DNA from 2 places in the Protofrankia sp. CiP3 genome. Region 1 is predicted to be linked to the other one. Evidence: predicted binding sites of a transcription regulator. Region 1 holds the regulator's gene; the other holds the start of a gene.
The links. The regulator LexA, encoded in region 1, represses DNA repair genes until DNA is damaged. The targets are predictions, from matches to a motif close to CGAACNNNNGTTCG.
Positions count from the first base shown of each region.

Region 2: a site for LexA is predicted at 4,508-4,521, ahead of MJ797_RS19115 (SAV_6107 family HEPN domain-containing protein). Genes of this name have one in related genera too.

Region 1 covers NZ_CAKJTM010000017.1:50,203-65,004, reverse strand. The annotation lists gene rny (ribonuclease Y) at 1-1,593, shown strand, start outside; gene miaB (tRNA (N6-isopentenyl adenosine(37)-C2)-methylthiotransferase MiaB) at 1,749-3,230, shown strand; gene MJ797_RS09175 (class III extradiol dioxygenase subunit B-like domain-containing protein) at 3,245-3,973, shown strand; gene MJ797_RS09170 (alpha/beta fold hydrolase) at 3,976-4,821, shown strand; gene hflX (GTPase HflX) at 4,859-6,259, opposite strand; gene MJ797_RS09160 (EAL domain-containing protein) at 6,309-7,205, opposite strand; gene miaA (tRNA (adenosine(37)-N6)-dimethylallyltransferase MiaA) at 7,255-8,133, opposite strand; gene lexA (transcriptional repressor LexA) at 8,172-8,945, opposite strand; gene MJ797_RS09145 (LysM peptidoglycan-binding domain-containing protein) at 9,202-9,504, shown strand; gene nrdR (transcriptional regulator NrdR) at 9,615-10,064, shown strand; gene MJ797_RS09135 (vitamin B12-dependent ribonucleotide reductase) at 10,186-13,152, shown strand; gene MJ797_RS09130 (RNA polymerase sigma factor) at 13,592-14,802, shown strand, end outside.
Region 2 covers NZ_CAKJTM010000067.1:8,008-22,809, reverse strand. The annotation lists gene MJ797_RS27190 (DUF58 domain-containing protein) at 1-889, shown strand, start outside; gene MJ797_RS19125 (DUF3488 and transglutaminase-like domain-containing protein) at 886-3,255, shown strand; gene MJ797_RS19120 (DUF3040 domain-containing protein) at 3,284-3,688, opposite strand; gene MJ797_RS19115 (SAV_6107 family HEPN domain-containing protein) at 3,967-4,488, opposite strand; gene MJ797_RS19110 (hypothetical protein) at 4,783-5,349, opposite strand; gene MJ797_RS19105 (BTAD domain-containing putative transcriptional regulator) at 5,807-9,721, shown strand; gene MJ797_RS19100 (spheroidene monooxygenase) at 9,724-10,509, shown strand; gene MJ797_RS19095 (FAD-dependent oxidoreductase) at 10,681-13,239, shown strand; gene MJ797_RS19090 (GNAT family N-acetyltransferase) at 13,386-14,036, shown strand; gene MJ797_RS19085 (carotenoid biosynthesis protein) at 14,158-14,802, shown strand, end outside.

The DNA of each region.
Region 1 (14,802 bases):
CTTGTTCGTGTATTGGGCTCGGGCGCGCTGACGGCGCATCGTCCCGGTACGGATCATGAGGAGTTGGCCGAGCTTCTTGACATCCAACAGGCGGAGCGGGATGGCGCCGAACTGCTACGCCGGGCTGAGGAGGGGGCACGGGCGGTGCAGGAGCGGGCGGAGGCCGAATCTGTGTTGCGGGCCTCCCTTGTTGAGGCGGAAGCACGCGAATTAGGCCGCAAGTCGGTCGAGACGTTCCGGGCGCAGGCCGAGGCGGAGGTGCGGCAACTGCGATCCGAGCTCCACGCGCAGGATGCTCGGCTCGTCCAGCGCGAACAGCGCCTGGAGGTTCGCGCGGCCGTGATTGACGAGCAGGCACGCGAGCTCGAGACCCGAGATCGTGATCTTGCCGCTCGAGAAATTGATCTCGCCAGGCGTCGAGCTGAACTTGTTGATCTGGAGGAGGAGCGTCGCCAGACGCTGGAGAGCACGGCCCGGCTCACCGCGACCCAGGCGCGTGCCGAGCTCGTCAAACTTGTCGAGGCCGATGCTCGTCGAGATGCCGCCGTGCTTGTCCGCGATATTGAGGCGCAAGCTCGTGAGCAGGGCGAGGACCGGGCCCGGAAAATCGTGACGTTGGCGATTCAGCGCGTCGCCGCGGAAGCGACCACGGAATCGGTCGTTTCCGTGCTGCACCTGCCCAACGACGAGATGAAAGGCCGCATCATCGGCCGCGAGGGACGCAACATCCGCTCGTTCGAGTCGGTCACCGGGGTGAATGTCATTATCGATGACACGCCGGAGGCGGTCCTGTTGAGTTGTTTCGATCCGGTGCGGCGTGAGGTCGGAAAAATCACCTTGGAGGCCCTGGTCTCGGATGGGCGTATTCATCCACACCGCATCGAGGAGGAGTACCAAAGGGCCAGGCGTGAGGTTGAGGCTCGCTGCGTCCGCGCTGGCGAGGACGCGCTTATGCAGACCGGGATCGCGGAGATGCACCCCGAGTTGATCGCCCTGCTCGGACGCCTGCGGTATCGGACCAGCTACGGCCAGAACGTTCTCGCGCACCTCGTCGAGTCCGCCCATCTGGCGGGGATCATGGCGGCTGAGCTGCGGCTGCCACCAGCTCTGGCCAAGCGGGGAACGCTGCTGCACGATCTCGGCAAGGCGCTGACCCACGAGGTGGAGGGCAGCCATGCCCTCATCGGCGCCGAGATCGCCCGCCGTTACGGTGAGGACGAGGATGTGGTGCATGCGGTCGAGGCGCATCACAACGAGGTTGAGCCGCGTTCGATCGAAGCCGTTCTCACCCAGGCCGCTGACCAGATTTCCGGTGGGCGACCGGGTGCTCGCCGGGAGAGCCTGGAATCCTACGTCAAACGCCTCGAACGCATCGAGCAGATCGCCGCTGGGCGTCCGGGCGTTGAAAGGGTGTTCGCGATGCAGGCCGGTCGTGAGGTCCGGGTGATGGTCGTCCCGGACCAGGTCGATGACATTGCCGCCCACATGTTGGCTCGTGATGTCGCCAAGCAGATCGAGGACGAGCTGACCTACCCCGGCCAGATCCGGGTCACCGTCGTCCGGGAGACCCGCGCCGTTGAGGTTGCCCGCTGATCCGTCTCTACCATGATCGATGGTGGTGACGGCGGCGTTCCGTCATCCTGGGCGGCGAGGTCCCGCGCTCACGCACCCCGCCGCTGACCCCGGCCTCGACGGCATTGGGGCTGGCGGACCAGGAAGGTCCGGGTTGCGCACCGTAGGCTGGCTGCGTGAGTCCCCGCAGCTATCAGGTCCGGACGTTTGGCTGCCAGATGAACGTCCATGATTCCGAACGCATCGCCGGCATGCTTGAGGCCGCTGGCTACGTGCCAGCTGAAATTGGCGTTGACGTCACTCCTGATCTGGTGGTCTTCAACACGTGCGCTGTGCGGGAGAACGCCGACAACCGGCTCTACGGCAACCTCGGCCAGATGTTTCCGGCCAAGCAGCGTCACCCGGGAATGCAGATCGCCGTCGGCGGCTGCCTCGCGCAGAAGGACCGCGGGCTGATCGCCGAACGTGCGCCCTGGGTGGACGTCGTCTTTGGGACGCACAATCTCCACCGGCTGCCCGTGCTGCTGGAGCGCGCTCGGCACAACGCGGTGGCCGAGGTCGAGATCGCTGAAGCCTTGGAGGTCTTCCCCAGCGCACTTCCCGTCAAGCGGGCAGCCCATCATTCGGCCTGGGTAAGTATCAGTGTTGGCTGTGACAATACCTGCACGTTCTGTATCGTTCCGAGCCTGCGGGGCAGGGAGACCGACCGTCGGCCCGGGGAGATCCTCGCCGAGGTCGATGCCCTGGTCGCCGAGGGTGTTCTGGAGATTACGCTGCTCGGCCAGAACGTGAACTCCTATGGCCGGTCACTGGGTGACCCGGGAGCATTCGCGAAACTGCTGCGCGCCTGCGGGACGGTTGATGGCCTGGAGCGGGTCCGGTTTACCTCGCCGCATCCACGCGACTTCACCGACGATGTGATCGAGGCGATGGCGGCGACGGAGGCGGTCTGCCCACAGCTGCACATGCCGTTGCAGTCGGGATCGGACGCGGTGCTGCGGCGGATGCGTCGTTCCTATCGTCAGGACCGGTTCCTCGGGATCGTCGAGCGGGTGCGGGCGGCATTGCCCCACGCCGCGATCACCACCGACATCATTGTCGGTTTCCCTGGGGAGACCGAGGCCGACTTCGCCGATACCCTGCAGGTGGTACGCGAGGCGCGGTTCGCCAGCGCCTTCACGTTCCAGTACTCCCAGCGAGCCGGGACTCCGGCGGCGACCATGGCCGGCCAGGTGGACCGGGCAGTTGTTCAGGACCGCTATGACCGGCTGGTGGCCGTTCAGGAGGAGATCTCCTGGGAGGCCAACCGCATGCTCGTCGGCCAGCGGGTGGAGGTACTGGTCGTCGAGGGCGAGGGGCGCAAGGATGCCGCCACCGGGCGACGATCTGGCCGTGCCCGTGACGGCCGGCTTGTCCACCTCCGGCCACCGGCTGTTTCCGACAGCGCGGACCCAGGGATCCGGCCCGGTGATGTGATCGAAACTGTGATCACCAGAGGCGCGCCGCACCATCTTGTGGCGGACGATCCGCCACTGACCCATCGACGGACCAGAGCGGGTGACCTCTGGCAGATCGCGCGGCACACACCGAGCGATGCTGGGGAGACCGGGATGACGCGGCGGCTGACCGACCTCGGTATGCCCACGCGCCACCGGTAATGCTGCTCGCGGCGGTGACCTGCCCGCATCCACCGTTGCTCATTCCCGAGGTGGCGCGAGGCGAGCCGGTAGCTGTGCGAGAACCGGCAATCCAGGCCGTTCGTCGGCTGGTCGCATGGGAGCCGGACCTTCTCGTGGTTGTCGGCGATGCCCCACGAACGGCGGCATATGCGGCCGGCCAGTCGGGATCCCTGACCGGTTTCGGGGTGTCCCGCTCGGTGACTCTGGGACAGGCAAGCCAACCTGGTCAGCAATGCCCGGACCGGCCGACGTTGCCGTTGTCGTTGACGGTCGGAGCCTGGCTGCTCGAACAGACGGCATGGCAGGGGGACGTGGCCGGATTCGGCGTGAGCGCGATGACCGTCCCGCGGGAGGCTGCCACCATCGGCGTCACGTTGGCTCAACGTGCGGCCAGGGTCGCGTTCCTGGTGATGGCGGACGGCAGCGCGCGGCGGACGGTCGGCGCTCCCGGCGGCTTTGATGAACGCGCCGCGGCTCATGACGACACGGTGGCTGCGGCGTTGGCCGCGGCTGACGCGCCCGGGTTGCTGCGGCTCGAGCCCGCTCTCTCCCGTGAGCTGATGGCGGCGGGCCGTGCCTCGTGGCAGGTACTGGCTGGCGCGAGTCTTGTTTCCAGGCCGAGTGACACGCACGAACGGTCATGGATATCTTACGCTGAGTACGTTGGTGCGCCTTACGGTGTGGGGTACGTGGTCGCCTGCTGGAAATGGGGGAGTCACTAGTAATGCTCTTGACGTCGACGGAACTGCCACCGGGAGTGCGGCGCTTGACCTACGCGGGTCTGGCGGCACTGCGAGCTGGCTCACCAGCTGATCCACCGGTCGTCCTGCTGCCCGGGTACACCGGGAGCAAGGAGGACTATCTGCTGATCATGAAAGGGCTGGCGCAGGCGGGGTTCAATGTCATCGCGATCGACCAGCGTGGCCAGTACGAGTCGCCGGCCGCCGATCCGGAACGGGACTGCATGGTCGAGGCACTGGCTGCGGACGTAGGGCGCGTGGTCGACGAGATCGGCCGGCCGGTGCATCTGCTCGGCCATTCCTTTGGCGGTCTGGTCGCCCGTGCCGCGGTCATTAACCGGCCTTCGATCATGGCCAGCCTGGTGTTGCTCAGCTCGGGTCCCGCGGGCATCGTCGGCGCCCGCCGGATCGCGTTGCGAGCCATGCGGATCGTCTACGACCGCAGCGGTCGCGACGCGGTGTGGGCCGCGGTGCGCGTCGCGGACACCACCGTCTATCCACCGGGTGGTTTGGAGTTCCTCGAGCGCAGGTTCTTCGCCAGCAGCGACATTGGCCTGCGGGTCATGGGTGAGCAGCTTCTTGGCGAGCCTGACCGGGTCGGCGAGCTCGCGGCTGTGATCCGCGAGGCCGCCGCGCCTGTTCTGGTTGCGCACGGCATCGCCGATGACGCCTGGCCGCCGCATCTGCAGGCGGACATGGCCGTGCGTGTCGGTGCCCGCTACGAAGTGATCCCTGACGCCGCGCACTCACCCGCGACCGAAAATCCACCGGCTACCGCGGCGGTGCTGATCGATTTCTGGCGCGAGGCCGTCGGCCAGCGGGCGGCATAGCTACACGAGCTCGACCGGTCGGCTTGCCCATCCGTTTTCAGGCTGGTTCGAGCTGGAACACGGCGAGCTGGGCGGCGAGGCCGACCGGTACCCGAGCCCGCAGAATGGTGCCGTCCGCTGTGTGCCCGAGATCGAGGACCTCGCCGTCGGCGTAGACCCGGGACACCAGATCCCCGCGGGCGAAGGGCACCAGCACACGCACGTCAACCGCGGGGTGCGGTACATGTTCGGTCAGCGCCTCCACCAGGGTGGTCAGGCCCTCGCCGGTGCGGGCCGACACGAAGACCGCGGTTGGGATTTCTCGGCGTAGCCGAGCCAGTACCGCCGGGTCCGCCAGGTCGGTTTTGTTCACCACGATCAGCTCGGGGACGTCACCGGCGTCGACATCGTTGATCACCGTGCGGACAGCCGAAATCTGTGACATCGGATCGGGATGCGAACCATCGACCACGTGCAGGAGAAGATCGGCGTCCGCGACCTCCTCCAAGGTCGAGCGGAACGCCTCGACGATCTGGTGCGGCAGATGGCGGACGAAGCCGACGGTGTCCGCGAGGGTGAAGATCCGGCCGTCCGGGAGTGTGGCCCGCCGTACCGTTGGATCAAGCGTGGCGAACAGCGCATCCTCGACGAGCACGCCCGCGCCGGTCAGGCGGTTGAGCAGCGAGGACTTGCCGGCGTTGGTGTATCCGGCGATCGTGACCGCGGGTACACTGCTGCGTTGCCGTGAGGACCGCTTCGTCGCCCGGACCGTCTTCATGTCGGCGAGTTCCCGGCGGAGTTTGGTCATGCGCGCGCGCAGGCGCCGCCGGTCGGTTTCGATCTTTGTTTCACCGGGGCCCCGGGTGCCGATGCCGCCGCCGGACCGTGACATCGACTCACCCCAGCCGCGCAGTCGCGGCAGCATGTACTGCAGTTGAGCAAGCTCGACCTGCGCCTTGCCTTCCCGGGAGGTCGCGTGCTGGGCAAAAATATCCAGGATCAGCGCGGTCCGGTCGATGACCTTGACCTTTACGACATCCTCCAGCTGGCGCAGCTGGCCGGGGGTCAGTTCCCCGTCACAGACAACGGTGTCGGCGCCGACAGCGGCAACGACCTCGCTCAGTTCCCGGGCCTTGCCGGAACCGACGTATGTCGCGGCGTCGGGAGTGTCACGGCGCTGGACGAGCGCGTCCAGGATGACCGAGCCCGCCGTGGTCGCGAGTGCCGCGAGCTCGGTCATGGAGGTCTGGACGTCGGTGGCGGTCCCGGTGGTCCACACGCCGATGAGGACGACTCGTTCCAGCCGGAGCTGGCGGTATTCGACCTCGGTGACGTCGTCGAGTTCGGTCGTCAGACCCGGAACTCGGCGTAGGGCCGCTCGATCGACGAGATCGAGTCCCTCGCCGGTGGCGTCGAAGAACTGGTCGCGGATGGTGTCCTCAACGGCGGGAAGCGTCATATTTGCCCTTCTCTGACACACGGTTGCATGCGGATGGTCGATCCGTTACTCAGCCGGCACCGGCGGGTGCGCGCATCGGTACGGTGGCGGCGTGGCGGGACGTGGGGCGGGAAGACGCCGCGGATGGACCCGATCGCTGCTGCCACCGGTCTGGCCGGCCGCGGCCGAGCGCGATCATCCGGGCGTCGTCGGTGGGAACGGGTGGGCAGAACAGCCGGCCGGCGCCGCGGTCACAGTTCATCGCCGCCAACCTGGATGCGATGACCGCGCTGTCGACGCCTTCTGCCGCCACCATCAGCCGGCGTCGGTGAGCCAGCGTAATGATCGAGGCCAGTACGGCTTCACCTTCCAGGTCCCGCTGCATCGCATGAAGGAACCGACCGTCGATCTTCACCATGTCCAGCGGCAGGACATCAAGAGTCGACATCGAAGCATACCAGGTGCCGAACCCGTCAACACCGATCGCTGGCCCGAACGAGCGTAGCTGGGCCAACAGGCGGGGGACCCCGATGTGCGCCAGCCCAAGAGTCTGTTCGGTGAACTCCAGCCCGAGGGCTCCCGGCGGCAGCCCCCGGTCACGCACGAGGTGTTCCACCTCGGCCGCGAAATCCGGCCTGGTCAGCTGGTCGGCAGTGACGTTCACCCACAGGCGAGGTGGGCGGATCATGGTCCCTGAAGCCATCTCGTGCCACGTCCGAGCCTCCGTCACGGCGGTCCGCAGCACCCAGCGTCCGACCTGTTCGGACAGGCCGGCCGCTTCGGCGACCGGCATGAACTGTGACGGGCGCATCAACCCACGATCGGGATGCTGCCAACGCAGAAACGCCTCCATTGCCGGGACCGACCCGTTGTGCAGGTCAACCTCGGGCTGGTAATGCAGCTGCAACGATCCGTCGTCGAATGCGGCGCACAGGGCCGGGACGAGGTTCAGCTCGAGCGCGGTCACAGATGTCTCCAGACGCCGGGATGAACGGGTCGCCGGTACCCATCGCATGTCAGGCTGAGCTGACCATGCCCGCCACCTGATCGACGTCGGGATGGTCTAGCCAAATTATGCGGGGATCGCGGCGAAACCACGACCTTTGTCTGCGGACGAATCGGCGCGTCGCGGCAATTGTCGCGAGCCGGGCGGCTTCACTGGATTCGATCTCGCCATCCAACCACGCCAGGACCTGGGCGTAGCCCAGGGCGCGTGAGGCGGTGCGTCCTTTCCGCAGGCCCAGACCGGCGAGCGTCTGAACCTCTTCGACCATGCCGGCAGCCCACATCTCCGCCACGCGGTCGGCGACTCGGATATCAAGGTCATGATGGTCGAGGCCGATCTGAACGACGTCATAGACCGCGCGGTGTTCCGGTAGGGAGGCGGCGAAGCCGCCGGTGAGCTCCAGCACTTCCAGCGCGCGCACGATGCGGCGACCATTGCTGGCCAGGATGGCGGCAGCCGCTCTGGGCGCCCGCGCGGTCAGGTCGGCGTGCAACGCGGCCGCCCCGCGTTCGGACAGCTCCTGTTCAAGGCGCGCGCGTACCGCCGGGTCGGTGCCAGGAAACCTGAGGTCGTCGATGACAGCCCTGATGTAGAGCCCTGAGCCGCCGACGAGCACCGGGGTCCGGCCGGCACTCAGCAGATCGTCGATGACGGTTCGTGCTCTGGCCTGGTAGGACGCCACGTCAGCGGCATGGGTGATTTCCCAGATGTCAAGCAGATGGTGCGGGACGTCTCTGCGCTCCCGCGTCGGTACTTTGGCTGTGCCGATGTCCATGCCGCGGTAGAGCTGCATGGAGTCGGCATTGACGACCTCACCGCCGAGTACGGCGGCAAGGTCGATCGCGAGTTCGCTTTTGCCGGCCGCGGTCGGCCCGACGACCGCCACCATGCGTCCGGCTTTCTCCCGGTCGGCACAGCCAGCCACGATCAGACCCGGCGCAGAACCGCGACGATCCGGCCGAGGATCGCCGCCTCGTCACCCGGAATATCGGCATAGGCCGGGTTCTGTGGTTGGAGCCATGCATGGCCATCACGGTGACGCAAGGTCTTGACCGTGGCCTCGCCATCGATCATTGCGGCGACGATCTCGCCGCTGTCCGCGACCGGCTGTTGCCGGACGACCACCCAGTCCCCGTCGCAGATCGCGGCATCGACCATGGAATCCCCGACAACGCGTAGCATGAACAGGGTGCCCTCGCCGACGATTTCCCGGGGAAGAGGGAAGATCTCCTCAACCGCCTGTTCGGCAAGAATCGGCCCGCCCGCCGCGATGCGGCCGAGGACGGGTACGTAGGCCGCGTCGCGACGGCCGTCCGGCGGGACCACCGATCCGTCGGCACCGGCAGCCGGCGTCGCTGGTGCCCCGAGACGGAGGCTGTCACGTGCCGCCGGGCGGACCGGTGCGTCCGCGGAAAGTACCTCCATGGCCCGCGGGCGGTGGGGGTCACGCCGTAGGAAGCCCTTCTCCTCCAGCATCCTGAGCTGATGCGCGACGCTGCTTGTGCTGGTCAGCCCGACCGCTTGGCCGATCTCGCGCACGCTGGGGGGGTATCCGCGGCGCTCGACGGCATTGCGGATCACCTCCAGCACCTTGCGCTGGCGGGGGGTCAGGCCCGACGCGTCCGCCGGCCCGTCCGGCAGGTCGCGCACGCTGCCGCGTGGTGGCCGGCCACGTCGGGCGCGGTTGGGGTCGGTGGTCATACCTGCCGTTCTCCTTCGTTTCGCGGTCGTGGCAGACTCCGCTCCCGGCGGACCCGGTGGTTTTGCCAGGAACCGGCGCTGGTGGTCACAACCGACATCTCATCGGTACGACCGTAACTGCCGTGACCGAATTTCTCAAACGTCTGTTCGAGCGTGTCGTGGCGATTCCGTCGGGGTCGTGCGGTAGAAACTCGATCGGGAGTTCGATCGAACGGATGTTCGTCGTTTGCGATCTCGGAGGTTGAAGGAGTGTGTGGTGGAGAGGTCGGCTGAGCCTCCACTGAGGTTGACCAGGAGAGGTCGGGCGGTCCTGGTCGTCCTCGTCGCGGCTGTCTTCTGTCTGGTCCTGTCGCTCGCGCGGGTGACCTCGTTGGCCTCGTCGCGTGGGGGCGGCGGGCCGGCGCGTGTTCATGTGGTCCAGTCCGGGGAGACCCTGTGGGGGATAGCGCGTGGGCTGGCGCCTGAGGGTGACACCCGGGTGGTTGTGGCGCGGCTGGCCGGTATGAATCAGCTCGACACCACCGATCTTGTTCCGGGTCAGGCGCTTCGCCTGCCCTGACCGTTGGACACGCCGGCGGGTTTGCCAGGCCGTGGTGGCTGACTCTATCGTCCACCACAACATGTGGTAGTTACGAAGGTGTAAGTCATCAAGATCTTGGGGGATCGTCCGTGCGATGCCCGTTTTGTCGACACCCGGACAGCAGGGTTGTCGACAGCCGCGAGACCGAGGAAGGTGCCGTGATCCGCCGTCGGCGATCGTGTTCGTCCTGCGGCCGCCGGTTCACGACGATCGAGGAGGCATCACTACGGGTCATCAAACGCAGCGGGGTCACCGAGCCGTTCAGCCGCGCGAAGGTGGTGGCGGGGGTGCGCCGGGCGTGCCAGGGCCGCCCGGTGGAGACGGACGCGCTGGCCCAGCTTGCTCAGCTGGTCGAGGACACGCTGCGTGCGTCCGGAGCGGCCGAGATTCCCTCGGACGAGATCGGCCGAGCGATTCTCGGCCCACTGCGAGATCTTGACGAGGTCGCCTACCTGAGGTTCGCCTCGGTGTACCTGGCCTTCGACTCCCTGGCGGACTTCGAGACCGCGATCGCCGGTCTTCGGACGCAGGCCAGGTAGTTCACCAGCTGGTTACGGCGTGTTTCGGAAGTCGTCGTTCGATCAGGGAGCCGCGTCCAGGTGACTGTCGAAACACGCCCTAGTCGCCGCCCAATGCCGTATCCGCCAGACGAGGAGCGCCATGACCGAGACCCGCGGCACGAAGTCGACCCGGCCCGCTGGTAAGACCACCGGCCTGAAAGTAGGACGTGTCTACACGTCACCCGGTGTACATCCCTACGACGAGGTCACCTGGGAGCTGCGGGACGTCGTGATGACCAACTGGCGGGACGGTTCGGTCAACTTCGAGCAGCGCGGGGTGGAGTTCCCTGACTTCTGGTCGGTGAACGCCACGAACATCGTCACGAGCAAGTACTTCCGCGGCGCGTTGGGCGCTGCCACGCGCGAATGGTCGCTGCGCCAGCTCATCGACCGGGTCGTGCGCACCTACGCGGCCGCCGGGCAGCAGAACGGGTACTTCGCGTCGGAGACCGACGCCGAGGTCTTTGCGCAGGAGCTGACCTGGATGCTCCTGCACCAGGTCTTCAGCTTCAACAGCCCCGTGTGGTTCAACGTCGGCACCTCGGCGCCACAGCAGGTCTCGGCCTGTTTCATCCTGTCCGTCGACGACACGATGGAGTCGATCCTCAACTGGTACCGGGAAGAGGGCCTGATCTTCAAAGGTGGCTCGGGTGCCGGGCTGAACCTGTCACGCATCCGCTCGTCCAGGGAGCTGCTCTCCTCCGGCGGTACCGCGTCCGGCCCGGTCAGCTTCATGCGTGGAGCCGACGCCTCGGCCGGGACGATCAAATCAGGTGGCGCGACCCGACGAGCCGCGAAGATGGTCGTGCTTGACGTCGACCACCCCGACATCGTCGACTTCGTCGAGAGCAAGGCCCGTGAGGAGAGCAAGATCCGAGCGTTGCGGGACGCCGGCTTCGACATGGACCTCGGCGGCCGTGACATCGTCTCGGTGCAGTACCAGAACGCCAACAACTCGGTCCGGGTGACGGACGAGTTCATGCGGGCGGTGCTCGACGGCACCGACTTCCACCTGCGGGCCCGGATCGACGGGCGGATCATCGAGACCATCGGGGCGCGGCCGCTGTTCCGCACCATCGCGCAGGCCGCGTGGGACTGCGCGGATCCCGGGATCCAGTACGACGACACGATCAACGACTGGCACACCTGCCCGGAGTCCGGCCGGATCAGCGCCAGCAATCCGTGCAGCGAGTACGTGCACCTGGACAACTCCAGCTGCAACCTGGCCTCGCTGAACCTGATGCGGTTCCTGCGCGACGATCTGACCTTCGACGCGGAGGCGTTCGTCGCCGCCGTCGAGCTGGTTATCACCGCGATGGACATCTCGATCTGTTTCGCTGACTTCCCGACCCCGGAGATCACCCGGGTGACCCGGGCGTTCCGCCAGCTCGGGATCGGCTACGCAAATCTCGGTGCGCTGCTCATGGCGACAGGCCGCGCGTATGACTCCGAGGGCGGCCGGGCGATGGCTGGCGCGATCACCGCGCTGATGACCGCGGCGGCCTACCGGCGCTCGGCGCAGCTCGCGGGCGTCATGGGGGCGTACGAGGGCTTCGCGCGCAACGCCGAGGCCCATCGCCGGGTGATCCGTAAGCACGCCGCCGCGACGGACACGGTCCGCAACGCCGGAGCGGATGACGCCCGGGTGCTCGCCCTGGCCGCCGCTGAATGGGCCCGTGCGCACGCCTTGGGCGAGAAGCACGGATGGCGTAATGCGCAGGTCAGCCTGCTCCCTCCGACCGGCACGATCGGGCTGGCGATGGACTGCGACACCACCGGCATCGAACCCGACCTCGCGTTGGTGAAGATGAAGAAGATGGTGGGCGGATCGAGCATGCGGATCGTCAACCAGACGGTTCCCGCCGCGCTGCGGGCTCTCGGCTACGCCGAGGAGACGGTCGAGGCGATCGTCGAGTACGTGGCCGAGCACGGCCATGTCATCGACGCGCCGGGCCTGCGCCGCGAGCACTACGAGGTGTTCGACTGCGCGATCGGCGAGCGGGCGATCAGCCCCATGGGGCATATCCGGATGATGGCGGCGGTCCAGCCGTTTCTGTCCGGAGCTATTTCGAAGACTGTCAACATGCCGTCCTCGGCAACCGTCGAGGACGTCGAGCGGATCTACCTCGAGGGCTGGCGGCTCGGGCTGAAGGCCCTGGCCATCTACCGGGACAACTGCAAGGTCGGCCAGCCGCTGTCCGACCTGCGTGGCGCGAAGAGGTCCGCGGGAGCGGCCGCGGGCACCGGCACGGCAGCCGCGGTGGCTGTCGGCGGGCTGCCGGAGGAGTACCAGCCCGTCCGTCGCCGCCTGCCGAAGATCCGGCCTTCCCGGACGGTGTCCTTCTCCGTCGGTGGCGCGGAAGGCTACATGACCGCTGGGTCCTATCCCGATGACGGTCTCGGCGAGGTCTTCATCAAGATGTCGAAGCAGGGCTCCACCCTGTCAGGTGTCATGGACGCGTTTTCCATTGCGATCTCGATCGCGCTTCAGTACGGTGTCCCGCTGGACGCCTACGTCCGCAAGTTCATCAACATGCGTTTCGAGCCGGCCGGCATGACCGACGACCCGGATGTCCGGATGGCCCAGTCCGTGATGGACTACCTCTTCCGCCGCTTGGCGCTGGACTACCTGCCTCAGGAAACCCGCGCGGAACTCGGTGTGCTGAGCGCCCAGGAGCGGGCGCGTCAGCTCACCGGGCAGTATGGCGGGCCGGGCGCGGTGGACGTATCTGATGCTCTCGTGGAGCCTGCGTCGGCGTCAGTGTCATCAGTAGCGTCAGCTCCGGAGCCGGTCGACACGGTCGGCGCCGAGCTCTCCGCTGACCGGTTGACCGGGGCCGGCCCAATGACGGAGGCGCGGCAGGCCGGGCACGAGCATGCCTTCCCGGTTGTGCGGTCGACGGTCCAGGTGCGGGGGTCGTTGCCGGCGGAGGTCCCGGTGGGAGAGTCGCTGTCGGCGCAGAACGCCGTGGACGCGCCGCTGTGTTTCACCTGCGGGGTGACCATGCGGCCGGCCGGTAGCTGCTACGTGTGCGAGCAATGTGGCTCCACCAGCGGCTGCAGCTAGGCCATGGCTGGGGCGGCGCGTCGCGCTCGCGCTACCACTCTCGAATTCTGATCAGCGGACCCCTGTTTGGCGCGAGTGGTCACTGTGCGGCGGGTGCGGCGCCATACCGTAGCCACCCTTATGGGTTTCGATGGAGGTTGGTGCTGTATTGGCGATTTGTTGTTCCTGGGCTCGGTATTGGCATCGTGGCTGCGGAGGTCTGAAGAGCGGGCCTGAAGAGATAGTTAGTTATTCGCGACACACCGGCCGGTCCGCAGGGTAGTCTTCGCGACAGCGGGTGCGGCGTCCCGAGAGCGAGGGTCTACACTGCTTCGTAGACCCGGCGATCGCTTACGTCCGGTTGTGTCTGAACGCGGAATGGGAGGGACGCCGTCAGGCGTTGCCCATACGTGCAAGCACCAAGACCCGCCACCCGCACCGACCTTCGGATCTGCTACTGATGACGCTGCCTGCCCTGGAACTTCATGAGCGCCCCGACGAGCCGCGTACGCGTGCCACAAGTACGCGGCGCACCCGCCGGTCGGCCACTCCTGCACGCACGGTGCCCGGCCGTGGCCTGGCCGCCGTGCCCGATGATACCGACGAACTCGACGTTACTCAGGTCGCCGAGCTTGTCGCGCGTGGGCGCGAATCCGGCGAATTGAGCCGCGCCGAACTTCGCGAAGCGCTCGAGACCGCTGACCTCGGTCTTGAACTACTTCCCGTCCTGATTGCCCGGTTGACAGCCCTTGGCGTCGAGGTTCTCGACGAGGAGGAGCCAACAGGTGGAGCGCCGGCTGCCCGCGCAACCTCGGAGCATGCCGGAACGGCCGATCTCGTGCGCATGTACCTGCGCGAGATCGGCAAGGTACCCCTGCTCAATGCCGCGCAGGAAGTCGAGCTGTCCAAGCGGGTCGAAGCCGGCCTGTTTGCCGAGTACAAGCTGGACACCGACTCCGACCTGGAGCCGGCGCTGCGGCGCGACCTCGGGACTCTGGTCCGGGACGGGCATGCGGCAAAACAGCAGCTGGTCTCGGCGAACCTGCGCCTGGTGGTTTCGGTCGCCAAGAAGTACAGCGGTCGTGGCATGACCTTGCTCGACCTGGTTCAGGAGGGAAACCTCGGGCTGATCCGCGCGGTCGAGAAGTTCGACTACGCCAAGGGCTACAAGTTCTCGACCTACGCCACCTGGTGGATCAGGCAGGCCATCGGTCGGGCACTGGCCGATCAGGCCAGGACGATCCGGATCCCGGTCCATGTCGTCGAGCAGATCAACAAGATCACTCGACTGCAGCGTCAGCTCGTCTCCACACTCGGTCGGGAACCGACTGACGAGGAGCTGGCTCTGGAGCTCGACATGCCGATCGAGCAGGTCGTCGAACTGCGCCGGTACGCCCAGGACACGGTCAGCCTGGAGACCGCGGTGGGCGACGACGGGGATTCGGTCCTCGGTGACTTCATCGAGGATGCGGATGCCACCTCTCCCGCGGACGCCGCCTCCTACGGCGCCATGCAGGACGAGATCGAGGGCGTGTTGAGTGGGCTCACACCGCGTGAACGTGAGGTCATGCGGCTGCGCTTCGGCCTTGCCGACGGCAAGCAGCACACGCTTGCCGAGGTCGGTAACCGTCTCGGGCTGACCCGTGAGCGGATTCGCCAGATTGAGCGCGA
Region 2 (14,802 bases), on a different contig from region 1:
CAGCGCCCGCACCGGCGAGTTGATGGTTCGTCAGGAAGAGAGCTTCCGCCCGGGCAGCGCGGCCCTGTTCCTCGACACCCGGTCCGCTGTCTGGGCCGGTCAGGGGCCCATGTCCTCGTTCGAGTGGGCTGTCGGCGCGGCTGCCTCGATCGCTGTGTACCTGACCGGGATGGGCAAGGCGGTACGGCTCATCTGTGACAACGCCCCGGCCCCGGCCGCGGCGAGGGGGTCGCGCAACCCGGCCGCGCTGTTGGACGAGCTCGCGGTCGTGAACACGACCGACGCCCTTTCGACGCAGCGCGTGTACAGCCGTCTGCGGACCGCTGACAGCTCCATGGTGGTCGCGATCCTTGGACGTACCGATCCGGCGCAGGCCGCGGTCCTCGCCCGAGCGCGCCCGCGCGACGCCGCCGCGATCGTCCTGCTGGTCAACGTGGCGACCTGGGACGAGGGGGAGCGTTCCGCGAGCGGGACCGAAGGCCTGCAGGCGTGCCGCGCGGTCTTCCAGCGCCACGGCTGGACTGTGATCATCGCCGGGTATGGCGACAGGCTCACCGCGCTGTGGCCGGGAACGACCGGAAAGGGCCCAGCGTGGGGTGGCGGAACAGACGCCGCCAAACCCGAGCCGGCCGCGGGCGGCATGATCCACAATAGCCCGCGGACACCGGATCCGGCCACCGGCGGACTCGGCGGGGACGCGGCCGCGAGCCCGAGTCCGAGTCCGAGTCCGAGCCCGAGCCCGAGCCCGAGCCCGAGCCCGAGCCCGAGCCCGAGCCCGAGCCCGAGCCCGAAAGCAGTATCGGGACCGGTATCGGGACATGCGTCGAAGCCGGCGGCGGAACCGGGCCGCGTGCTGCCCACGGACACGCGGGCCGGGGCCGCGCTGTGACCTCCCGGCTCCAGCTCGTTCCCACTGCCGGGGCTGCGCTGGCGTCGCTGCTGTGCGCATCCGCGCTCGCGCCGTTGTTCGACGGCTTCTGGTGGTGGTTCGGCCCCGTGATCGTGGCTACCGCGGTAGCTGTGGGCACGGCCGCGCTGGCACGGGCGCTACGGCTGGCCATCCCGGTAGGGATTGTGTCCGGGCTGCTCGGTCTTCTGATCACGGTCACGGCGTTGTACGCGCGTGAAACCGCCGTCGCCGGCCTGCTGCCGACCGGGCGGACGGTGGATGCGCTGCGCTCCCTGATCATAGCTGGCCGCGACGACGTCTCGCAGCTCGCCGCGCCGGTGCCGCAGCGTCCGGGCCTGGTGGTGCTGACCGTCATCGGTGTCTACTGCGTCGTACTGATCGTCGACTTGCTGGCGGTCACGATCCGGCGCCCGACACTCGCCGGGCTTCCCCTGCTCGCATTGTTCATGCTGCCCGCCACTGTGCTGCCGCATGGTGTCGGCGTGGTTCCCTACCTGCTCGGCGCGATGGGATTCCTGCTCCTACTCGTGATGGAGTGGAAGCAGACGGTCGAACGCTGGGGAAAGCCGATTACCGGCTCGGCGCAGGCCGCACTACCGAACAACGCGAGGAGCCTCGCCGTTGGGATCGCCCTGTGCGCGGTGATGTGCGCGCTGGCCGTCCCGGCAGTCCTGCCGTCCCTTGACGGGGTGGGACCGCTGGCGCGCCAACAGGGCGTCACCCGCTACACCGGCCCGGCTTCGGCGATCGTGCTACCGCCGCTCGTCTCGCTGTCCCAACAGCTGCATGCGAGCCAACCGACCACCCTGCTGTCGGTGCGCACGGCCACGCCCAGATACCTGCGGCTCACCGCGCTGGAGCAGTTCGACGGGCAGCGATTCACTCTCCGGTCACTGCGCGCCACCAGTGAGGCGAGGATCAGCGACGGCCTTCCCGCCCCGGACCGCAACACCCGGGTCAGCACGGTGTCAGCGACAATTGACGTGTCGACGGTCCTGACGGAACGCTACCTTCCCCTTCCGGGCACCCCGAGCAGGATCGAAGGCCTTGCTTCTGGCAGTGACTGGCGGCTGTCCACCGACACCGGCACGGTCTTCAGCACCCGGACCACTACCGCCGGTGCGCACTACCAGGTGGAAGCCTCCACTCCCGATCCGCTCCCAAGCCAGCTCACGGCCTCCCCGCGGACCTTCCCAGCCGATATAAAGATCGACACAGAGCTGCCTCCCGGTACCGACCCGAGGGTCGAGAAACTCGCCCGTGAGATAGCGGGGACCCGCGTGAACGCCTACCAGCAGGCCCTCGCAATCCAGAAGTACCTCCATGACACCACCTTCATCTACGATCTCAACGGCGCCCCGACCGCGCAGGACGGAGCCTTGACGGAGTTCCTGTTCAAAACCAGACGTGGCTACTGTGAGCAGTTCGCCTCCGCGATGACGGTGCTGCTGCGGACGCTCGGCATCCCAGCCCGGGTGGTGATCGGCTTTGTCCCGGGGGCCAGGCAGGCCGACGGCAGCTATCTGATCACTAACAGGGATGCGCACGCCTGGCCGGAGGCGTGGTTCGCCAGCGCCGGTTGGGTTTCCTTCGAGCCGACCCCCCGCACCGACGGAACCATCACCCCCGCCTATGCCGCGGCCGCCGATCCGGCCGACCATGGCGCGAGTCCGTCGGCCACACCGTCAGTCACCACCCCAGGCGTGGCCCCCACCACGGGCCCGGACACCGACGCCGTCCGGGACAGCACGCCGAGCCCAGCGCCGAAAGCTTCCGAAAAAACACGTTCCGCGGAAAGCCCCCTGCCGACGATCATCCGCTGGCTTTCCCGGACTCTGGTCGGGACAGGCATCGTCACGGTGCTGCTGTTGCCGGCGTTGGTGCGGGTCACGCGCCGCCGGCGCCGTCTCGCCACCGCTATGACAGGCGGTTCAGCCAATCACGCGGGAGCGGCAACCGCGGATGCCCGCGTGCACGCGGCCTGGGCCGAGCTCGCGGACCTGACATTCGACCTTGGAGTACCGCTGCGGCCCAACGAGTCGCCGCGGGCCAGTGCGCTGCGGCTGGCCGACCACATCGCTGCCTGCCCGGAGATTCGAGCATCGGACGCCGAGGCGGCCCGAGCCGCGTTGCTCCGGATTGTCGAGGCGGAGGAACTAGCTCGCTACGCGCCGTCCGCAATGGCCGGTTCCAGCACCAACGAAAAGATCGGACGCGACCTGCAAATGGTCGCACGACTGCTGCGAACGGCGGCACCACGCACTGACCGGGCACGCGCGGTACTTGCTCCACGGTCGGTGGTAGGGGCGCTGGGCGTGTTCGGCCGGACAGCCCGCCTGAAGTGACCTAGCTGCTGATGGGCCCGCCCAGGCGTCAGCGGCCGTCCCGGTCCTCCCACCGGCGACGCCAGCGTTCCTCAAGACGCTCAGCCACTGAGGCACGTGCCCGGCGACGCGAGGCTGCCGGATGACGACCGCTCAGCTCACCACCGCGGCCACCGATCCGGCGAAGATCCGCGGCACCACGTGACGCCGCGAACAGCATCAGCACGAAGCCGAGCACGCCGAAGACAACGATCAACGGCGTCCGGTTGAGCACGACCCCGATGACCAGGACAACCAATCCGAACAGGAACAAGAGAACGCTGCGACGAACCCTGCGTAGCAGGTAGGTACGGGGGTTCGTCGAGCGGACCGTGCTCGCGAACTTCGGATCGTCCTCGACGAGCGCGCGCTCGATCTGATCCAGCAGGCGCTGCTCGTTTTCCGAGAGCGGCATCGACGCTCCTCCCACGACCGGCAGGTCCGGCAGACGGAACCTGACACCCAAGAATAGGCATGACTGGGCGGGCGCGGTAGGCAACCAACCATGCCGAGACAGACCGATCGGTTCGTCCTGCCGTCAGTCCTCCCCCCACCCATCCCGCCTCACGCCGGGAGGCGCCATCAGCGGCGCTGGCCGGATCGTGCCGACGCCGAAACGGCCACGCACGCGATCAGATGCACGCTCGGCATCGCGCGCCCGAACCGGCACGCACCGAACACGAGCTGGTGCGTTCAGTCTCGGGAAGATCTGACCGGCCTGACAACCATAGCTGGCAGCGCCGCCTGTGATGGCAGACCCAATGTTGTTTCCACCGTCGTGAGAAAGATTTCGGCCTGACGGGCCAGGTCATCGGCATCGCGGGTACCGACCACCGGTAGGCCCGCCTCGGCCGCCGCCCGCCTCGCCGCACCGGCGGCGAAGAACTGGGCCCACTCCGCCAGTTCAGGCGCCACCGTCGCAAGTAGCCGCCAGGCGCTCACCGGCCGGCCACGGTGACCGGGACGGGCCTGAGCTCGATCAGCAAGGACGGCCGCGGCGGCACGCAACGCCGCCATATGGGCCAGCGCGTACCGCTGGCCGGGAAGCTGGGTGAGGCTCGCCTCGTCAAGGCCGTGACGCGCGGCCAGGAGCAGCTCGTCACGGGAACGGCGGGGCAGCCCCGCGACCGGGAGCACCGTTCGTACGCCAGGACGTTCCTGAGTCAGAGCAGGTGCGGCACATACAGCGTGTTGGTCAACACTCCGCCGGCTCATGACCACTCCTTCCATGAATCGAACGCGTGTTCGCACTCTGAAAGGAGTAAACCCCGACCGGGTCAGGCCGTCAACATCGCCGGCCGCAACGGGCCGCCGGACGGAAGACGACGGCCGTTTACCGCAGCGGCCGCGAACACGTTCCCGGCGGCGACCACTCAGCGGCCGGCGGTGGAGCCGCTCGGCATCCATCACGGCGGCCGGCGGTTATCAGTGCGCGAATCGGGCCGTGCCGCGCGGACCCGGCCGTCGGTGACGCGGAAAACAAGAGCATAACCACACCACCGGCGGCCCCTACGCGGCCGCACAGACCTGGGCCGCCGGCTGCGGTGACGCGAAAGAACCGTGATCGTGCCGCCGTCGGCTCTTCAACAGCAGAAACCAACCCAGCGTCAGAAGAACCAACGGGTCGTGAATACCTCCGCGCCGACGATGATCGTCGTCCACAAGCACCAGCGCGGTGCCGTCATGGGCGAACCGGATGAGACCGCCACCCCGGCTGCTCAGAAAGCCGCACTCAAAGACGGAACCGCGGGGAACGACCCAACGCACCGCACGGCTGCCCGGAAGTTCGACCGTACCGCCACCACCGCGACGCGCCGACCGAAAAGCAACCAGCGGAATCGACGTAACGGGATCGAACACCCGTAGCCCACGGCCATCAGGATCAGCTTCCAGCGCCAGCAGCCGGCCCGCTACCATCAGCTCAACCCGGCGGTGCTCATCCCAGTCCTCGAGAACCGCGGCGACGCGCCTGTCATCCGCGACCAGCATGACCTGGTCCGGCCTGCCGTCGACGGTACCCAGAGCCACCTCATGCAGAAGTCCTGACCGTGCTGTCTCCTTCGTCGATGTGTCCATAATGATCGGTATACCCTCCTGTTGCTCCTCAGCCCTCGGGCGAGCGGGCCTGATAGAACAAGCAGAACAGACAGTCATCAACCAGTCGTACACATGCGATCAGAGCGAAAATTGATGTTCCGTTGACGGAAATACGGAATCAGCCGCGGGAGCCGCGCGGACCGCGGACGAGAGAGCCCGCGATGCCTCGCATCGGTAACAGTCGCCCATCCGACCCGGCCCACGCACGCGAAGTGGTTGCGACAGCGGCACCCACGACGCACGCTGCGGTGGAGACCCAAAAAAAACGCCGGGCCAGCCCGCGCCAACGAGCAATCTGATCACAGACGACACGATCCTCACCCCCACAGATACGCCGACAGCACGGCCGCGCCGTCGGCGGCCCGAAGAAGCGCGGCCCCCGGAATCAGGTATCCCCAGATATCGTAATCAGACGGGATCGGCGCGAGAAGGTCACATGCCAGACAAAGAGAACCTGCATTTCGCAATCCTCGGCCCCACCGAGGTCACCCGCGACGGCAATGTGATCATTCTTGGCGGAAAGCAACGGAAAACGCTGCTCACGGTCCTGCTGTTGAACGTCGACCAGATCGTCACAACCCACCGCCTGATCGAGGCGGTCTGGGACGGTCACCCCCCGGACCGGGCGTTGGCAACGCTGCGGACCCACATCAGCGAGCTGCGCCGCAGGCTCGACCCGGCCAGAGGCAGCCGGCTCCTCGTCCGCCACGGCTCGGGGTACTCGCTTCGGGTGAGCCCCGAGCAGATCGACGCCGCCCGGGCCCGTACCCTGCTCGGGCAAGGCCGCCGCGCCGTCGAGGACGGAGATCCGGTCGCCGCGATCGCCCCGTTACAGGCCGCCCAGGGCCTGTGGCGGGGTCAGCCACTCGCGGATGTCGCCGAGTACGCCTTCGCCGCCGCCCACATCCAGCGCCTCGATGAGCTGCACCGCGATGTCCGGCGGACACGGATCTCCGCGGACCTCTCGCTGGGCCGCCACCGGGAGACCATCGGCGAGCTCCGGGCGCTGGTCACCCAGTACCCACACGACGACGGGCTACGCAAAGATCTCATCATCGCCCTGTACCGGGACAACCGGCTGGAAGATGCCACGCAGGCGTGCCGTGACGGGCTCGACGCCCTGCGTTCCCACGGTCTCGACTCGAGTCTGCTGCGCCGGCTGCAAGAGGATATTCTGCGGGAGGCGCCCAGTTTGAACTGGACACCGCCACGCGCACTGGAACGCCCGGCGCCACCGAAACCACCCTATCTCGGGGTGTACCAGCTGCCACCGGACGTCGCCGAATTCACCGGCCGTGACACCATCCAGACCAAGATCCTCACCGCGCTGACCGACCCGGACGCGCTGGCCAAAGGCACCGTCGTCGTCGCCATCGCGGGTAAGCCGGGAGCGGGCAAGACCGCGCTGGCTGTCCACCTGGCCCATCAGGCCCGCGAGCACTTCCCCGACCCGAGCCTGTTCTTTGACCTGCGGGGCAGCCTGCCGTCTCCGCTGGATCCGATCAAGGTACTGACCCGGCTTGTACAGGCGCTTGGAGTAACCAGAACCGCGGTACCCACCGACCCGGACGACCTTGCCGAGCTGTACCACAGCATGCTCGTCAACCGGCGCATGTTAATCGTCTTGGACAACGCCGCCAACGAAGCTCAGATCCGGCGCCTGCTGCCCGCCGCTCCCGGCTGCGCGGTCATCGTCACCAGCCGCTCCGGCCTGCACAGCCTGGACGCCTATCACCGAACCATCGATGTCCTGTACCCGGCCGAAGCCGTCGCGCTGCTGGCGAAACTCGCCAGCGACCGACGGGTCGAAGCCGAGCCCGTAGCCGCCCGCGACATCGCCGGGCTCTGTGGCTACCTGCCGATGGCGATCCAGATCGCCGGCCGTAAGATCGCCGCTCACCCGCACTGGAGGCTGGCCCGGGTAGCCAGCCGGCTCACTGGGGAGCGTGACCGGTTGTCCTGGCTGGAACTCGGTGACCTCGAGGTCCGAGCCAGCTTCGCGTTGAGTTACGTCGGCCGGCCCGAGGACGAGCGCCAGGCCTTCCGGCTCCTCGCCCTCCCCAACATGGTCGACTTCGCGCCCTGGGCCGCGGCGGCGCTGCTCGACATAGGCAGCGACGAGGCCGAGGACATCCTTGACCGGCTCGCCGACGCCCAGCTCCTGGAACGACGTGGCCCCGACCAGGCAGGGCAGACCCGCTACCGCTTCCACGATCTGATGCGGGTGTTCGCGCGGGAACGCCCGATCGGCCAGCGGCCACGCGATAATGGCTTTCCTCGCCTCGCCGGGGACCTGGCGGAACACGGTGACCTTTCACCCGCTGGGGCACAGCCCAGCGAGGAACAGCCCACCGCCGCGACAGCACCGGCTGAAGCCGGGCCGCTGAACACCGTCGGCGACGAACTGCGCCCCGCCCTGACCAGGCTGCTCTCGGCCTACCTCACCGTCATCGACCGCGCGACCGCGGTCTTCTCGCCGGGTAGGTCACTGACGATCGACAACCCGGCCGCGCGTTCCACGTCAGCGGACGACATCGTCTCCGCGCTGGTCGCGGGGCCGCTGGTATGGTTCGGCATCGAGCGGATCAATCTTCACCTCCTGATCGAGCAGGCATCCGCGCAGGAACTCGACGAGATGACGTGGCGGCTGGCCGCGGCGGCCGCCCGGTTCTACGAGTTCAACGGCTACTGGGACGACTGGGATCGGACACACGGTCTGGGCCTGACGGCGGCTCGCCGGGCAGGCGACCCGCTCGCTGAGGCCATCATGTTGTGCGGTCTGGGCGACCGGAACATCCTCCTCGCTTTCGAGGAGGCGTTCTGGCGTCTGAGCGCCCCCGGCACCGACCCGGACGGCCAGCCCGCGGTCGACGCGAACAGCGCGGCACGCGACCACCTCGATCTCGCCACTGAACGCTTCACCCGTAGTTACGAGATCTTCACTGCCATCGATCACGCTTTCGGCGAGGCACGCAGCCTGCACGGGCTCGCCGATGCCTGCCGCGGCAAGGGCCGGTTCGACGAGGCGACGGAGCTCTTCGACCGCGCGCTGCAACTGTTCCGCCGCTCCAACAGCCCGGCCGCGGAGGCCGAGACGCTGGTGTGCCTGGCAATGTGCCACGGCAACCGCCAGGAACTCTCCGAGGCCGTCACCTGCCTGTCGACAAGCCTGTCCATCGCGCGGGATCTCGACAACCGGCCGCTGCAGGCATACGCGCTGCGCCGCCTCGGTGACCTCTACCGCAGCCAGACGCGGTTGGAACGCGCGCTCGCCGCGTACAACGAATCCCTGACTCTGCTCGCGGCCCTGCCGGACCCACTGTGGGAACCGCGTGTCCTGATCCGCCGCGGGGACATGCTCGCGCAGATGGACGACATCGCCAGCGCCCGACGATCCTGGCAACAGGGCATCAACCTGCTACGCCAGACCCGCTCCGCGGAACTCGCCGTCGCGGAACAGCGGCTGTCCTCAACCATGCCCGCCAAGCCCGCCCAGTTCGGCGGCGGCAGGCTGCTCGGCGGCTTCGACCCTGAGTACTTCATCAGCCGTGCCGCCGCCAGCCGGCGGATCGTACAGGTCCTGAACACGTGGACCGACCTGGTCACCACCCTGCATGAGCAGGCGTTCGCAACGGCTGTGAACAGCGCGTTGAACGGCGGTGCGCTCGTGCAGATCCTCCTGCTCGACCCGGACTCGCCCGCTGCCGCGCAACGCGAGGAGGATCTGGACCGCACCATCAACGTCCCCGAGGCCATCCGGGACAACCTGCGCCGGCTCGACGCGATCCGAACAGGCCTGGACCCACACCTTAGACACCGAATGTCCGTGCGTGTATACACCGAGCAACCGCTGACAAGTTACCACCGATGGGACAATGGGGCCATCGTATCGACATATCCGGTTGGTCGCTCTTCGGCGGTTTCCACCCAGCACGAGACGACCATCGACTCCACGCTCGTCCAGTTCATCGAGGAACGCTTCGCCGCCCTGTGGCGCCCGGAGGTCAGCATCAGCCTTGACGACTACCTGAAGCTGCCGCTGTCGATTGGTTCGTGCACGGACGGCCCTCTGGAACTGACCGTGCGATACATACGAACCGAGGGCGCGGTCTACCTGGCCGACGACATGCTGGCCCGGCTGGTCCGCGCCAGCGGCCCGGACGGCCTCCTCACACAGGTCACGGGGAACCGCCATCCCCTGCTGCCGCTGGGACGATGCCGTGCGCTTCTCTGTCGCGACGACCCATCCCGGGCCAGAGCGTTCTTCGCGCAGAAATACGGCGTGGAGCACGATGCTGTCCTGCGCCTGTCACCACTGCGGCCAACGGACCCCACGGCGATACGGTTGTGACCGTGGGAGATGGCGATGCTACCGCGGCACACGCCTGCCCCCTGGTGATCATCGACCTGTGGGGGGTGCGGCCCCGCCATGTTCCGCACGCGGCCGCGAGGATGGCGCTGGACCGCCGGCACTTGCGGCGCACAACCGGTCTCGTCTTCGCCAGGTCCCTTGGCACCGGACGCGGCCGGACGTTCGGCCCGCGCGACGCCGACGTGCTGCGCTGGGCTGTGCTGACCGTCTGGGCTTCCGCGCGGGAAGCGGCCTCGTTCGAACGGTCCGCCATGATCGACGCATGGTCCGCCATTGCCTACGAACGGTGGCGAGCCGAGCTCCACCCGTTGTCGTCCCGGGGACGATGGGCCCGTCAGCGTCCGTTCGGTGACCCGGTGACGCAGCTCGCGGGCCTGGCGCGGCCAGCCGGCCTGATCGCTGCGATCACCAGAGCCAGACTGTCGTTGCGGCGGGCGCCCGCTTTCTGGCGGTCGGTGCCGCCGGTGGCCGAGGACCTCACCCGTTGCGAAGGCCTGCGGTTCGCGGTGGGGATCGGCGAGGCGCCACTCGGCCTACAGGGAACATTCAGCGTCTGGGACGACGCTGACGCGTTACGCCGGTTCGCCTATGGCAGCCCGGCCCATACCGACGTCGTGCGGCGCACCTTTGAACACGGCTGGTACAAAGAAGAGCTCTTCGCGCGTTTCGCCGTCCTGCGTGCCCACGGAACGGTGAACGGATGTGACCCGCTGGCACGATCCGGCCGAACACCTTCCGGCGGCCACCACGAGCATCCCCGCGGTTAAACAGTTATTGAAGATCGCGAGGCACAGTGGAAGTTATGCCAAACTCAGCTTCAGCCTGGGTCCGGCACACAACACAAGACACAACAAGAACCGTTCATCACACACGAGACCATAAACACGCCTTTTGGCGGCCATGTTTCGCCTGAGTTTGCCAGCCGAATGGAAACAGGAATGTCCACACCCGCTGAGCCCGGCATATACTCCCGCTCGCGCCGGCCCCGTCCCACCCGCCGGATCCTCGTGGCGACCGGGGTGAGCGAATCCACCCGGTTGTCCCTGACATCGCTCCCGCTGGTGTGGCTGCGAGCGGACCTCGCGGCCACACCAGCGGCACTGTCCGGGGCGTTGTCGACGCTGCGGCCCCACACCCTGGTCGTCGGCGCCAACCCCGTCGACGCGAGCACGATAGCCACCTGGGCGACGGCGGTCCGGGCGCAGAATGATCACAACAAACTTCTGATCATTCGTCGCGGCACCTCGCTCGCGGCAATCGACTGTGATGCCGCGGCCCATCACGACGTCACGGTTGTCAACACTCCCGAGGTCAACGCCCGCCACATCGCCCGTTTTGTCCTCGACGCACTGCTGATCGCGCAGGCCGGCCCGGCCGGGCTGGCCGCCCCGCTGACGGTCGGCCTGATCGGAGCCGGCTCGATAAACGGGCGGGTCGCGCGGGCCGCCGCCGCTCAAGGCCATCGGGTTCTTGTCCACACACCGTCCCTGGCTGCTGATCCGCAGGCCCGGGTGAGCTGGCTGGCCGAACACGTGCTGACGGCCGCGGCCGTCACCTTCGCCCCCGACATCGACGCTGTTTGCGCAGGCTCTGACCTGCTCAGCGTCGCGGTACCGCTGACCGTCGGCGGCGCGCACCCGACCCGCGGCCTTGTCGGCGCGGAACAGGTCAAGGCGTTCATCGGCAGCCGGATCGTAACGATCTGCGAACCTGAAGTTCTCACCGAGGACGCGGTCACAGATGCTTACGCCAGACGCGAGCTGACCGTCGTCATCGACAACGCGCCTGGGCTGATCGATCCGCTCCGCCGGCAGATCCTGGATCGCTTCCCGGACAGCACGGTCCTGCGGCCGGGCTTCACCCTCAGCTCAGCGGCGATGCGCATACCCGGCTGCGCCGAAGATCTCGACCAGGCGGTTCTCACCGTCGTCGCCAGCAGCGAGATTGCCGATCTGGTCACCGGCCTGGACAGCAACCTGGCGGCCGGAGCCGCGGCCGTGGCTCCGGCCGCCAGGAGTGCCCGCGAACCGCTGGCCGATCGTTACGCGCACAACCCGCGTCACCATGGGAGCGATCCCGCCGAAACTGTGATCATCGGCGGTGGGATCGTCGGGCTGACCATCGCGCTGAGCCTGCACACGGCCGGATGGCGCAATCTGCGGGTACTGGACGCGGCCCCGGCCGACCGCACTGACCCGAAGCGGCAGGGCACGACCTACGGCGGAACCGACGGACGCCATCTGTCGCTGACCGAGACGGTTCCACACGCTGACGCGTCCCGACGCACGGTTCTCGCCCGTCCGCCCCGGGACGGCGGATGGCAGCTACGTGACCCAGTCACCCTCAGCGATACTGAGCGTGACTGGGTAGCGGCTTTCGAGGGCTTTACCGACCGTCCGGGCCTGCGTGCGCTCACAGCTGATCTCGCGATCGGTATCAACCGGCTCGGCCTGCGCGGCTGGGAGACGTTGTTCGCCCGCTATCCGCACGCCTTCGAGCGGCTGCGCCGGGATGCTCGGCTGCCCCGCTGCTACCTGTCCGCGGCTGATCTCGCCGCCGGAACGCGGCTGCAGACCACAGTCGACGCCACGGCCAGCGTCCTGAGCCCGGACGAGATCGCGTTGCGCTGGCCCGCGCTCGTGACAGCCACCGACGGCCTGGCCGAAGATCCGAATCAGCCGCCCCCCGCGGCCGTCCACGGCGCCGTCGAGGTCGACGGGTACGCCGTCAACATCCACCAGCTTGCCGACGCCGTCCGCGATCTCGTTGTGGCTGTCGGCGTGCCCGTGCATTCCGGCAGCCCGGTGCGCTGTCTGCGCCAGGTCGGGAACGGCGGTTCGGGCCACGGCTGTGAGAGCCACCCGAACGAGGTGGAACTCGTCCTCAGCGACGGCACGACCAGGCGGGCCGGCACCGTCATCGTCACGGTCGGCGGGCGTGACCTGGTTGCCCTTGTGGGTGCGGACGCGGCATCGTCCGGAACGGTCCAGCACGTCCTCGGAGTTTCGCTGACGATGCCCAATCCCGGTCTGCGGCACGCCCTGAAGGTGCACGCGCCGGACCCGGTCGGGGTCGTCAACATCACCTTGTCTCCGGACTCCGCTGTGATACACGCCAGCGGGGGATTCGGCTATCTGGGCCTCGCCCGCCCGCGGGCGGGCGACCCGCGAGTCGCGGAACTGATGGCGGCGCTGGAGGAGACCGTCGGGCGGCTGCTTGCCCGGCCACCCGGCTCAGCCGGGCCGCATCCGGTCCTCGACCGCCGCACCTGTGAACGCCCGATGACCCCAGACGGCCTCCCGGTGCTGGAGGCCGTGGACGCCTTCGGCGGGCGAGTCGTGGTGGCCGCCGGGACGAACGCGGGCGGCACAGTACAGGCGCCGGCCCTGGCCATCCTGCTCAGGGATCTGCTCAACGGCGGACGCGGCGGCGTTCACCTGGCGCTGGGTCCTGACCGGATCAGCCTACGGAGCACGCGGGTACCGGTACCCACCTGAGCTGGCTCGGCGACGCTGCGGGCACCCGTTATTGTCGAGCACCTCAGATGGTGTACGAGACGGACACGCCCCGCGAGTGGCCAGCCCACGGCTGACCGATCAACATGGTGCGTGGTGAGGACAAGTGCGCGAGGGAGGCAAGCTTGATGGAGAGCATCGGGCTGGTCCGCTGGACACCCGCGCGGATGCGTGCCCGGCTGACCGATGTCATCGGCGTCTACAAGGCCGCCTTCCTGGACGTCCACGAGCCTGATCCAGCGCGTGCGGCGATCGAGCGGACCATGCACGCCCGCCGGCACGCTGAGCGTCGGGATCTGCGCGCGGTGGCGGCACTGCTGCCGGACGACCGTCTGATCGGTTTCACCTATGCCCTGCCTGGGCGGAAGGGCCAGTGGTGGCACGACGTCGTCAGTGACGCGCTCCCCCCCGAGGACGCCGTACGGTGGCTCGGGGACTGTCTGGAGATCGTCGAATTCCATGTCCTGCCGGAGTTCCAGGGGCAGGGGGTGGGGCGCGAACTGATGCGGGAACTGTTGCGCGACGCGCCACAGCGTACGGCCGCGCTGTCGGCGCTGGAACTTCCCGGCAGCCGTGCCCGGCGGCTGTATGCCAGCGAGGGTTTTGTGCCGCTGTTGTCGAACTTCCAGTTCCCGGGAAGCTGGGTCGAATACGCGGTACTGGGTAAACACCTCACGCACACCGAGCCCGTCCAGGAAGAAGAGCCCCGGTCCCGCAAGGCTGAACCGCGCGCGGGCCGGGCTCATGGCGCCGACGGCCGGCGGGTACGTGCCGTCTGATCCGGCCCATGTCCCGGTCTGTGTTCCGGGAGGTCCGGCACGGCGGACCACCCTCGTGCCGTCTTCGGTGCCTCGGCCCGCGCGGGCCCGCCACGACAGGTCCCGATACCCGCGACCTGTCGTGGCGGGCCTTCTGCCATGGGCCTTCGCGGCTGCCACCGTCGCCGCCCAGATCCCGTATCCCCTGGTCACGAACGCCGGAAAAGATGATCTCACAGTAACGTCGGTGTTGCTTTTCACCACGGCCTCGGTTATCCACGCGGTCCGTACCCGCGGTGCCGGATGGGCTGCCCGCATGGTCATGCTGAGCGTCGGTGGTGGTCTGGCCGCCGAGATCGCCGGGGTCCACACCGGCCTCGTCTTCGGCCGCTACAGCTACACCGGCGCCCTCGGGCCTGCCGTCGGCGGAGTACCCGTGGTGATCCCGTTGGCCTGGACGATGATGGCCTACCCGGCCTTCACGCTGGGGCGCTACACCGCCCTGCGACTTGTCGGGCCATGCGGTCATGATGCCGCGGGCCCGGGAGCGCACCCAAGCGTCATGGTCACCGCACTGGTGGGAGGCCTGCTCCTGACAACCTGGGATCTCTATCTGGACCCGCAGATGGTGGCCGCCGGCTACTGGCGATGGTCGGGCGACGGGCCCGCCCTCAACGGCATTCCGCTGTCGAACACGGCCGGCTGGCTGGTCGTGGGCACTCTGATCACAGAGAGCCTGGCCCTGATACCGCGACGGCGGGCCATCCCGGCTGACCAGTTCCCCGAC